3 regions of the Streptomyces sp. NPDC111802 genome follow, and region 3 is predicted to be linked to each of the others. Evidence: predicted binding sites of a transcription regulator. Region 3 holds the regulator's gene; each other region holds the start of a gene.
The links. The regulator HrcA, encoded in region 3, represses chaperone genes, less so after heat shock. The targets are predictions, from matches to a motif close to TTNGCACTCNGNNNNNCNGAGTGCNAA.
Positions count from the first base shown of each region.

Region 1: a site for HrcA is predicted at 1,597-1,623, ahead of groL (chaperonin GroEL). Genes of this name have one in related genera too.
Region 2: a site for HrcA is predicted at 1,210-1,236, ahead of groES (co-chaperone GroES). Genes of this name have one in related genera too.

Region 1 is NZ_JBVKCZ010000011.1:74,088-77,359, forward strand. Features, by position in the region: gene thrC (threonine synthase) at 1-464, shown strand, start outside; gene ACZ7NC_RS14210 (MoaD/ThiS family protein) at 461-736, shown strand; gene ACZ7NC_RS14215 (cold-shock protein) at 1,187-1,393, shown strand; gene groL (chaperonin GroEL) at 1,787-3,272, shown strand, end outside.
Region 2 is NZ_JBVKCZ010000009.1:15,998-19,269, forward strand. Features, by position in the region: gene ACZ7NC_RS11865 (polysaccharide deacetylase family protein) at 1-315, shown strand, start outside; gene ACZ7NC_RS11870 (polysaccharide deacetylase family protein) at 348-1,139, shown strand; gene groES (co-chaperone GroES) at 1,382-1,690, shown strand; gene groL (chaperonin GroEL) at 1,807-3,272, shown strand, end outside.
Region 3 is NZ_JBVKCZ010000027.1:44,806-48,077, reverse strand. Features, by position in the region: gene ACZ7NC_RS27665 (nitronate monooxygenase) at 1-264, opposite strand, end outside; gene dnaJ (molecular chaperone DnaJ) at 342-1,478, opposite strand; gene hrcA (heat-inducible transcriptional repressor HrcA) at 1,479-2,495, opposite strand; gene ACZ7NC_RS27650 (MBL fold metallo-hydrolase) at 2,661-3,272, shown strand, end outside.

The DNA of each region.
Region 1 (3,272 bases), on a different contig from region 3:
AGCTCGGGCTCGTCGAGGACAAGCCGTACAAGATCTTCGGTGCGCAGGCCGAGGGCTGCTCGCCGGTGTCGACGGCGTTCAAGGCCGGCCACGACGTGGTCCGCCCGCAGAAGCCGAACACCATCGCCAAGTCGCTGGCGATCGGCAATCCGGCCGACGGCCCGTACGTCCTCGACATCGCGCGCCGCACGGGCGGGTTCGTGGAGGATGTGACGGACGAGCAGGTCGTGGACGCGATCAAGGTGCTCGCCCGGACCGAGGGCATCTTCGCGGAGACCGCGGGTGGTGTGACGGTGGGCGTCACGAGGAAGCTCATCGAGAACGGGGTCCTCGACCCCACCAGGACCACCGTCGTCCTCAACACCGGCGACGGCCTCAAGACCCTTGACGCGGTGGCCGGTACCGGTCTCACCGCCACCATCCGCCCGAACCTGGACTCCTTCCGAGAGGCTGGCCTCGCATGAGCGTGACCGTCCGCATCCCCACCATCCTGCGCACCTACACCGGCGGGCAGGCCGAGGTCGCCGCCGACGGCGCCAACCTCGGCGAGGTCATCGCCGATCTGGAGAAGAACCACACCGGGATCGCCGCCCGGGTGCTCGACGACCAGGGCAAGCTGCGCCGGTTCGTCAATGTGTACGTCAATGACGACGACGTGCGTTTCGAGCAGGGGCTGGAGACGGCGACCCCGGACGGTGCGGGTGTCTCCATCATTCCGGCCGTGGCCGGCGGCTGACCGGCTGACCGAATGACCGATCATTACCATCGGTAACCCCGGTCACTAAGAGTTCATCGAATTGCCCCCTCCGTGAGAGAAGCGGAGGGGGCAATTCTGTGTGGTTGAGCGGGGTACAGTTGGGGAATGCGCGGCCGATCTCCGAGTCGGTTGCCCTTGATTTCTGCCGCAGGCCCGACAAGAAGTAGCCAAAGTGTGCGGGTTTTTTGCGGCTTTTGTGCCGTTTGCCGGGTCCGACTTGACCTGAAGTCAGCGGAATTGTCCCCACATTCCCGACCGGTCGTGCCCGGATTTCTCGTCCGATTGACCTGTTGCAGACGGCAGTTGGGCAGATACATTCAGCCGCGGTCGACGCGTTCCGGCGCACGCCCCCGACCGATGGGGGGTGAGGTCTGACCCGGATCCGCGAAGTGTGGATCTGTGCAAGGGCCAGTAATAGGGGAGTTAGGCATGGCTCAGGGCACCGTCAAGTGGTTCAACGCGGAGAAGGGGTACGGCTTCATCGCGGTCGACGGTGGTGCGGATGTTTTCGTCCACTACAGCGCGATCCAGATGGACGGGTACCGCACCCTGGAGGAAGGTCAGCGGGTCGATTTCGAGATCTCGCAGGGCCAGAAGGGGCCGCAGGCGGACATGGTCCGTCTCGCGACCACCTGAAGCACGCGTCGACTAACAGCAGCGACGTTCTTCTTCGAAGGACCCGCACTCCCCGGGGTGCGGGTCCTTCGCCATGTCCGGACCTGTCCGGCCCTGTCCGGCACCCGTTCACGTCCGGCCGAGCGCCCGCCCGATCCCCGAGAGCCGCTTGCGCCCGCCCGTCGCCCGGCCGCCACCCCCCATCGAGCCCGCTTCGCGGGCGCCTTGCACTCTCGTACCCCGAGTGCTAATCATTGGCGTTAGCACTCTGAAGGTGAGAGTGACAACGAAGGACCGGGTCGGTGAGGCCCGCAGGCCGGGTGGTGCAAGGAATCACAAGGCATGCGAGCCGTCCGTCGCGGGCGCGGGCGCGGTCCGAAGGAATCACCCCCAGTCCTGGAGGGACCACTTCACATGGCCAAGATCATCGCGTTCGACGAGGAGGCGCGGCGCGGCCTCGAGCGCGGCATGAACCAGCTCGCGGACGCCGTGAAGGTGACGCTCGGCCCCAAGGGCCGCAACGTCGTCCTCGAGAAGAAGTGGGGCGCCCCCACGATCACCAACGATGGTGTCTCCATCGCCAAGGAGATCGAGCTCGAGGACCCGTACGAGAAGATCGGCGCCGAGCTGGTCAAGGAAGTCGCCAAGAAGACGGACGACGTCGCCGGTGACGGTACGACCACGGCGACCGTTCTCGCCCAGGCCCTGGTCAAGGAGGGCCTGCGCAACGTAGCCGCCGGCGCCAACCCGATGGCCCTCAAGCGCGGTATCGAGAAGGCCGTCGAGGCCGTCTCCGCCGCCCTGCTCGAGCAGGCCAAGGACGTCGAGACCAAGGAGCAGATCGCCTCCACGGCCTCCATCTCCGCCGCCGACACCCAGATCGGCGAGCTCATCGCCGAGGCCATGGACAAGGTCGGCAAGGAAGGCGTCATCACCGTCGAGGAGTCCCAGACCTTCGGTCTGGAGCTGGAGCTCACCGAGGGTATGCGCTTCGACAAGGGCTACATCTCGGCGTACTTCGCCACCGACATGGAGCGGATGGAGGCATCGCTCGACGACCCGTACATCCTGATCGCCAACTCCAAGATCGGCTCCGTCAAGGACCTGCTCCCGCTCCTGGAGAAGGTCATGCAGTCGGGCAAGCCGCTGCTGATCATCGCCGAGGACGTCGAGGGCGAGGCCCTGTCGACCCTGGTCGTCAACAAGATCCGCGGCACCTTCAAGTCCGTCGCGGTCAAGGCCCCGGGCTTCGGTGACCGCCGCAAGGCGATGCTGAACGACATCGCCATCCTCACCGGTGGCGAGGTCATCTCCGAGGAGGTCGGTCTCAAGCTCGAGAACACCTCCCTCGACCTGCTGGGCCGCGCCCGCAAGGTGGTCATCACCAAGGACGAGACCACCATCGTCGACGGCGCCGGCTCCACGGAGCAGGTGCAGGGCCGGGTCAACCAGATCCGCGCCGAGATCGAGAACAGCGACTCGGACTACGACCGCGAGAAGCTGCAGGAGCGCCTGGCGAAGCTCGCCGGCGGTGTCGCGGTCATCAAGGCCGGTGCCGCCACCGAGGTGGAGCTCAAGGAGCGCAAGCACCGCATCGAGGACGCCGTGCGCAACGCCAAGGCGGCCGTCGAGGAGGGCATCGTCGCCGGTGGTGGCGTGGCCCTGCTCCAGGCTTCCGGTGTCTTCGAGAAGCTGGACCTCGAGGGTGACGAGGCGACCGGCGCCAACGCCGTGAAGCTCGCCCTGGAGGCCCCGCTCAAGCAGATCGCCGTCAACGGTGGTCTCGAGGGTGGCGTCGTCGTGGAGAAGGTCCGCAACCTTCAGGTCGGTCACGGCCTGAACGCCGCGACCGGTGAGTACGTCGACATGATCGCCGAGGGCATCATCGACCCGGCGAAGG
Region 2 (3,272 bases), on a different contig from region 3:
CAGGAGGTCATCGCGGAGCGCTACGGCAAGCGCCCGTTGCTCTTCCGCCCGCCCTACGGCAACTACGACCGGGACACCCTGCGCGCCGCGAAGTCCTGCGGTGTCGAGTACGTCCCGCTGTGGAACGCGGAGGTGTTCGTCGACCACTGGGAGTACCGCGAGCCGGACCGGAAGGTCCGACCGGGTGACATCGTGCTCAGTCACTTCCGGGGCAGGGAGGACTGGAAGGGCACAATGCCCGACATGATCCGCCGGTTCCTGAACAAGGTGACGGCCGAGGGGTACGCGGTGGCCCGGCTGGAGGACTACCTGTGAGGTCGGCGCCGGGGGCGCGGGCGCTCGCCGCCATGGTCCTGGCGTCCGCTCTGCTCGCCGGTTGCGGCGGCGCCGGGGATACGGCCGACCCCCGTGGAGGGCGATCCGAGCGCGCGGCACGGTCGGCGAAGAACTCGACGCACACGGCAGCGCAGCCGTACCGCCACTGGGGTCTGAGCGCCCCGCTGCCCGCGCCCCCGTCGCCGCCCGCGCGGAGACCGCCGTGGCCGTCCGGCGACCCGCTGCCCGTGGTCCACCGCGTCCGCACGCCCCACAAGGTCGTCTTCCTCACCTACGACGACGGCGCCGAGAAGGACCCGCGCTTCGTCGACATGGTCCGTGAACTACGGCTGCCGGTCAGCATGTTCCTCACGGACAGCGTGGTCGGACCGGGCTACGGCCACTTCGCGCGACTGCGCGCGGTCGGCGCGTCGATCCAGAACCACACCCTCGACCACGCAGCCCTGCGCGGTCTTCCGTACGCCGGACAGCGCGTCGAGATCTGCGGCCAGCAGAACAAACTCCGCGCCCGCTTCGGCATCCGCCCCCGCTTCTTTCGCCCGCCCTACGGCGCGTACGACACCACCACGCTCCGCGCGGCGGCCGACTGCGGTGTGACGGCGGTCGTGCTGTGGCGGGCGGCGATGGAGGGCGACGGCGAACTGACGTACGCGAAGGGACCCGTCCGGCTGAGCGCCGGCGACATCGTGTCCGTCCCTTCGGGGGAGCCGGCCGGACTGAGTCTGAGGGAGCGGACGACGAGGCTGCTGCGGGAGATCCAGGAGCGTGGGCTGACGGTGGGGCGCCTGGAGGACTACCTGTAGTGCGGGCTGCCGGTCTGCGCCAGTGGGGGCTGCCGGTTGGCGCCAACCCGGTGCGCCGCGCCGCAGGGAATTAGCAGTCCGCTTGACCGAGTGCTAATCGCGGTCATAGTCTCGGCTCTGGCACTCCCCACTGGAGAGTGCCAATACGCGACGGGCAGGTCCGGCACCCGCGACGACGGATCCACCTGGTCGCCACCTCAGACAGTTAACCCCGTGAGATCTCCGAAGGGGGAGGTCGGATCGTGACGACCACCAGCTCCAAGGTTGCCATCAAGCCGCTTGAGGACCGCATTGTGGTCCAGCCGCTCGACGCCGAGCAGACCACCGCCTCTGGCCTGGTCATCCCGGACACTGCCAAGGAGAAGCCCCAGGAGGGCGTCGTCCTGGCCGTGGGCCCGGGCCGCTTCGAGAACGGCGAGCGTCTTCCGCTCGACGTCAAGACCGGCGACATCGTGCTGTACAGCAAGTACGGCGGCACCGAGGTGAAGTACAACGGCGAGGAGTACCTCGTCCTCTCGGCTCGCGACGTGCTCGCGATCATCGAGAAGTAGAACCACCTCAGTTTTTCCAGCTGCGCCCCTGGCCCCCCGCGACCACTTAAAGAAGCCGGGCGCCCGGGGCGCAGTGTCTTTTTGAACCCACAGAATTCGAGAGGGCTCACGCTGTCATGGCGAAGATCCTGAAGTTCGACGAGGACGCCCGTCGCGCCCTCGAGCGCGGCGTCAACAAGCTGGCCGACACGGTCAAGGTGACGATCGGCCCCAAGGGCCGCAACGTCGTCATCGACAAGAAGTTCGGCGCGCCCACCATCACCAACGACGGCGTCACCATCGCCCGTGAGGTCGAGGTCGAGGACCCGTACGAGAACCTCGGCGCCCAGCTGGTGAAGGAGGTGGCGACCAAGACCAACGACATCGCGGGTGACGGCACCACCACCGCCACCGTGCTCGCCCAGGCGCTGGTGCGCGAGGGCCTGAAGAACGTCGCCGCGGGTGCCTCCCCGGCCGCCCTGAAGAAGGGCATCGACGCCGCCGTCGCCGCGGTCTCCGAGGAGCTGCTGGCCTCGGCCCGCCCCATCGACGAGAAGTCGGACATCGCCGCCGTCGCCGGGCTCTCCGCCCAGGACAGCCAGGTCGGCGAGCTCATCGCCGAGGCGATGGACAAGGTCGGCAAGGACGGTGTCATCACCGTCGAGGAGTCCAACACCTTCGGCCTGGAGCTGGACTTCACCGAGGGTATGGCCTTCGACAAGGGCTACCTGTCGCCGTACTTCGTGACGGACCAGGAGCGCATGGAGGCCGTCCTCGAGGACCCCTACATCCTCATCAACCAGGGCAAGATCGCCTCCATCGCCGATCTGCTGCCGCTGCTGGAGAAGGTCATCCAGGCCGGTGCCTCCAAGCCGCTGCTGATCATCGCCGAGGACGTCGAGGGCGAGGCCCTGTCGACCCTGGTCGTGAACAAGATCCGCGGCACCTTCAACGCGGTCGCGGTCAAGGCCCCCGGCTTCGGTGACCGCCGCAAGGCGATGCTGCAGGACATGGCGACCCTCACCGGCGCCACGGTCATCTCCGAGGAGGTCGGCCTCAAGCTCGACCAGGTCGGCCTGGAGGTGCTCGGTTCCGCTCGCCGGATCACCGTCACCAAGGACGACACCACGATCGTCGACGGTGCCGGCAAGTCCGAGGACGTGCAGGGCCGCGTCGCCCAGATCAAGGCCGAGATCGAGAACACCGACTCCGACTGGGACCGCGAGAAGCTCCAGGAGCGCCTCGCGAAGCTGGCCGGCGGCGTGTGCGTGATCAAGGTCGGCGCCGCCACCGAGGTGGAGCTGAAGGAGAAGAAGCACCGCCTGGAGGACGCCATCTCCGCGACCCGCGCCGCGGTCGAGGAGGGCATCGTCTCCGGTGGTGGCTCCGCTCTGGTCCACGCCGTGAAGGTCCTCGAGGGCAACCTCGGCAAGACCGGCGACGAGGCAACCGGTGTCGCGGTCGTCCGCAAGGCCGCCGTCGAGCCGCTGCGCTGGATCGCCGAGAACGCCGGCCTGGAGGGCTACGTCATCACCTCCAAGGTCGCCGAGCTCGACAAGGGCCAAGGCTTCAACGCCGCGACCGGTGAGTACGGCGACCTGGT
Region 3 (3,272 bases):
CTGATGAGCGTAGACGTCGACGGCCGCGGGGTCGGCGTACTCGGGCTGCGGCATGAACAGGTTGACGCCGAAGGGCCGCTGAGTCAGCCCCCGCAGCTGCTTGATCTCCTGGTACATCCCGTCGGCGGTTTTGTACCCGGCGGCGAGAAACCCGAGCCCCCCGGCCTCGGACACGGCAGCCGCGAGCTGCGGGACGGAGACGCCGCCCGCCATGGGGGCCTGCACGATCGGGCGCGGGAAGAGATCGGTCAGCGCGGAGGACATGACGGCATGTTGTCACGTCCTCCGAACAAGTCCGAATCGGGTCTGACCCTTGGCCTGGACCAGGACGCCCCGCAGGCTCAGCGACCGTTGAACGCGTCCTTCAACCGCGAGAACAACCCCTGCTGCCCGGGCTGGAACTGCCCCTGCGGCCGCTCCTCACCCCGCAGCTTGGCCAGCTCCCGCAGCAACCGCTCCTGCTCGGGGTCCAGCTTGTTGGGGGTCTGCACCTCGACGTGCACGACGAGGTCGCCGCGCCCGCCACCGCGCAGATGCGTCACACCGCGCCCGTGCAGCGGGATCGACTGACCGGACTGGGTGCCGGGCCGGATGTCGACCTCCTCCATCCCGTCCAGCGTCTCCAACGGCACCTTCGTGCCGAGCGACGCCGCGGTCATCGGGATCGTCACCGTGCAGTGCAGATCGTCACCGCGCCGCTGGAAGGTCGAATGCGGCAGCTCGTGGATCTCGACGTACAGGTCACCGGCGGGACCGCCACCCGGCCCGACCTCGCCCTCGCCGGCGAGCTGGATCCGCGTGCCGTTGTCGACACCGGCCGGGATCTTGACCGTCAGGGTCCGGCGGGACCGTACGCGGCCGTCACCGGCACACTCGGGACACGGCGTCGGCACCACCGTGCCGAAGCCCTGGCACTGCGGGCAGGGGCGGGACGTCATGACCTGGCCCAGGAAGGACCGGGTCACCTGCGACACCTCACCGCGGCCGCGGCACATGTCACATGTCTGGGCGGAGGTCCCCGGCGCCGCGCCCTCACCGTTACAGGTGTTGCAGACGACGGCCGTGTCGACCTGGATGTCCTTCGTCGTGCCGAAGGCCGCCTCGTCGAGCTCGATCTCCAGCCGGATCATCGCGTCCTGGCCGCGCCGGGTGCGCGAGCGCGGACCGCGCTGGGACGCCGTACCGAAGAACGCGTCCATGATGTCCGAGAAGTTCCCGAAGCCACCCGCGCCGAAGCCGCCGGCGCCCGCGCCGCCCGCCTGGGACAGCGGGTCGCCGCCGAGGTCGTAGACCTGCTTCTTCTGCGGGTCCGACAGCACCTCGTAAGCGGCGTTGATCTCCTTGAACCGCTCCTGGGTCTTCGGATCCGGGTTGACGTCCGGGTGCAGCTCGCGGGCGAGCCGCCGGAAGGCCTTCTTGATCTCTTCCTGCGACGCGTCGCGACGCACGCCGAGCACGGCGTAGTAGTCCGTGGCCACTTACGACTCCGCCAGGATCTGTCCGACGTAACGTGCCACTGCGCGTACCGCTCCCATCGTTCCCGGGTAATCCATGCGGGTCGGTCCGACCACGCCGAGCTTGGCGACTGCCTCGCCGCCCGAACCGTAGCCCACCGACACGACAGACGTGGAGTTGAGTCCCTCGTAGGCGTTCTCGTGCCCGATGCGCACGGTCATGCCCGAATCCCCGGCCTCGCCAAGCAACTTGAGGAGCACGACCTGCTCCTCGAGCGCCTCCAGAACGGGCCGGATGGTGAGGGGGAAGTCATGTCCGAAGCGGGTGAGATTGGCGGTGCCGCCGATCATCAGCCGCTCCTCGTTCTCCTCGACGAGCGTCTCCAGGAGGGTGGAGAGCACGGTCGAGACGGTGCCGCGGTCCTCGATGTCGAAGGCCTCGGCGAGGTCCTCGACGAGCCGGGGCACATCGGTGAAGCGCCGGCCCGCGACGCGGCTGTTGAGCCGCGCGCGTAGATCCGCCAGCGAGCTCTCGCCGAACGGCGCCGGGCAGTCGATCATGCGCTGCTCGACCCGGCCGGTGTCCGTGATCAGGACGAGCATCAGGCGCGCGGGGGCGAGCGAGAGCAGCTCGACATGCCGGACGGTGGACCGGGTCAGGGACGGGTACTGCACGACGGCGACCTGCCGGGTGAGCTGCGCGAGCAGCCGTACGGTGCGTGCCACGACGTCGTCGAGGTCGACGGCGCCGTCCAGGAAGTTCTGGATGGCGCGCCGCTCGGGCGGGGTCATCGGCTTGACGCCGGCGAGCTTGTCGACGAACAGCCGGTAGCCCTTGTCGGTCGGGATGCGCCCGGCGCTGGTGTGCGGCTGGGCGATGAAGCCCTCGTCCTCCAGGGCCGCCATGTCGTTGCGCACGGTTGCCGGGGAGACACCGAGGTTGTGCCGCTCGGTCAGGGCCTTCGACCCGACCGGCTCCTCGGTCCCGACGTAGTCCTGGACGATGGCGCGCAGCACCTGAAGCCTGCGTTCACTCAGCATCTCGCGCACACCTCCAGAAGTCGTGCCCCTTGGCGCATTTCCTGGCACTCTGTCCGTCCGAGTGCCAGCCGTCCCCGGCCCAGTGTACGGCGGTGGGGTACGCCCCGGGCAAGGCCGGGCCAGGTCCGCCGTGCTCGGCGGTGGTCTCTTGGCTAGCGTCGCCCTATGACGGTGACTTGGGAAGAGCTGGGGTGGCAGCGGCTGGCGTCGGGGGTCGGCAGGTGCCGGCTTCCGGTGTGGGACTGCACGGCGGGGCTGGTCGTGGGGGACGGCACCGCGTTGATCGTCGACGCCGGGTCAAGCCTCGCGGAGGGCGCGCGGTTGCGTACCCAGGCGCAGTGGCTCGCGGGTCACCGTGTGACTCATCTCGCGCTGACGCATCCCCACTTCGATCATGTCTTCGGGGCGGCGGCGTTCGCGGGGGCGGAGGTCTACGGCCCGGTGGGCATGGACACGGTGCTGGAGGGACGGCACGCGCGTGAGGAGCTGCGCGCGGACGCGGTTGGCAACGGTCTGGACCCGGCCGCGGCGGAGGAGGCCGTGGACGCGCTGATCCGCCCCCACCACCAGGTGAGCGGCGAGTGGACCCTCGACCTGGGCGGTGGCCGCCAGGTCCTGCTGGCGAACGTGGGCCCCGCCCACACGGCCCATGACCTGGTCGTGCTCGTGCCGGGTGAGGTCTCCGGTGATCGGGAGGTCGTCTTCTGCGGGGACCTCGTCGAGGAGTCCGGCGAGCCCCAGGCCGGCCCCGACGCCGTACCGTCCCACTGGCCGGCC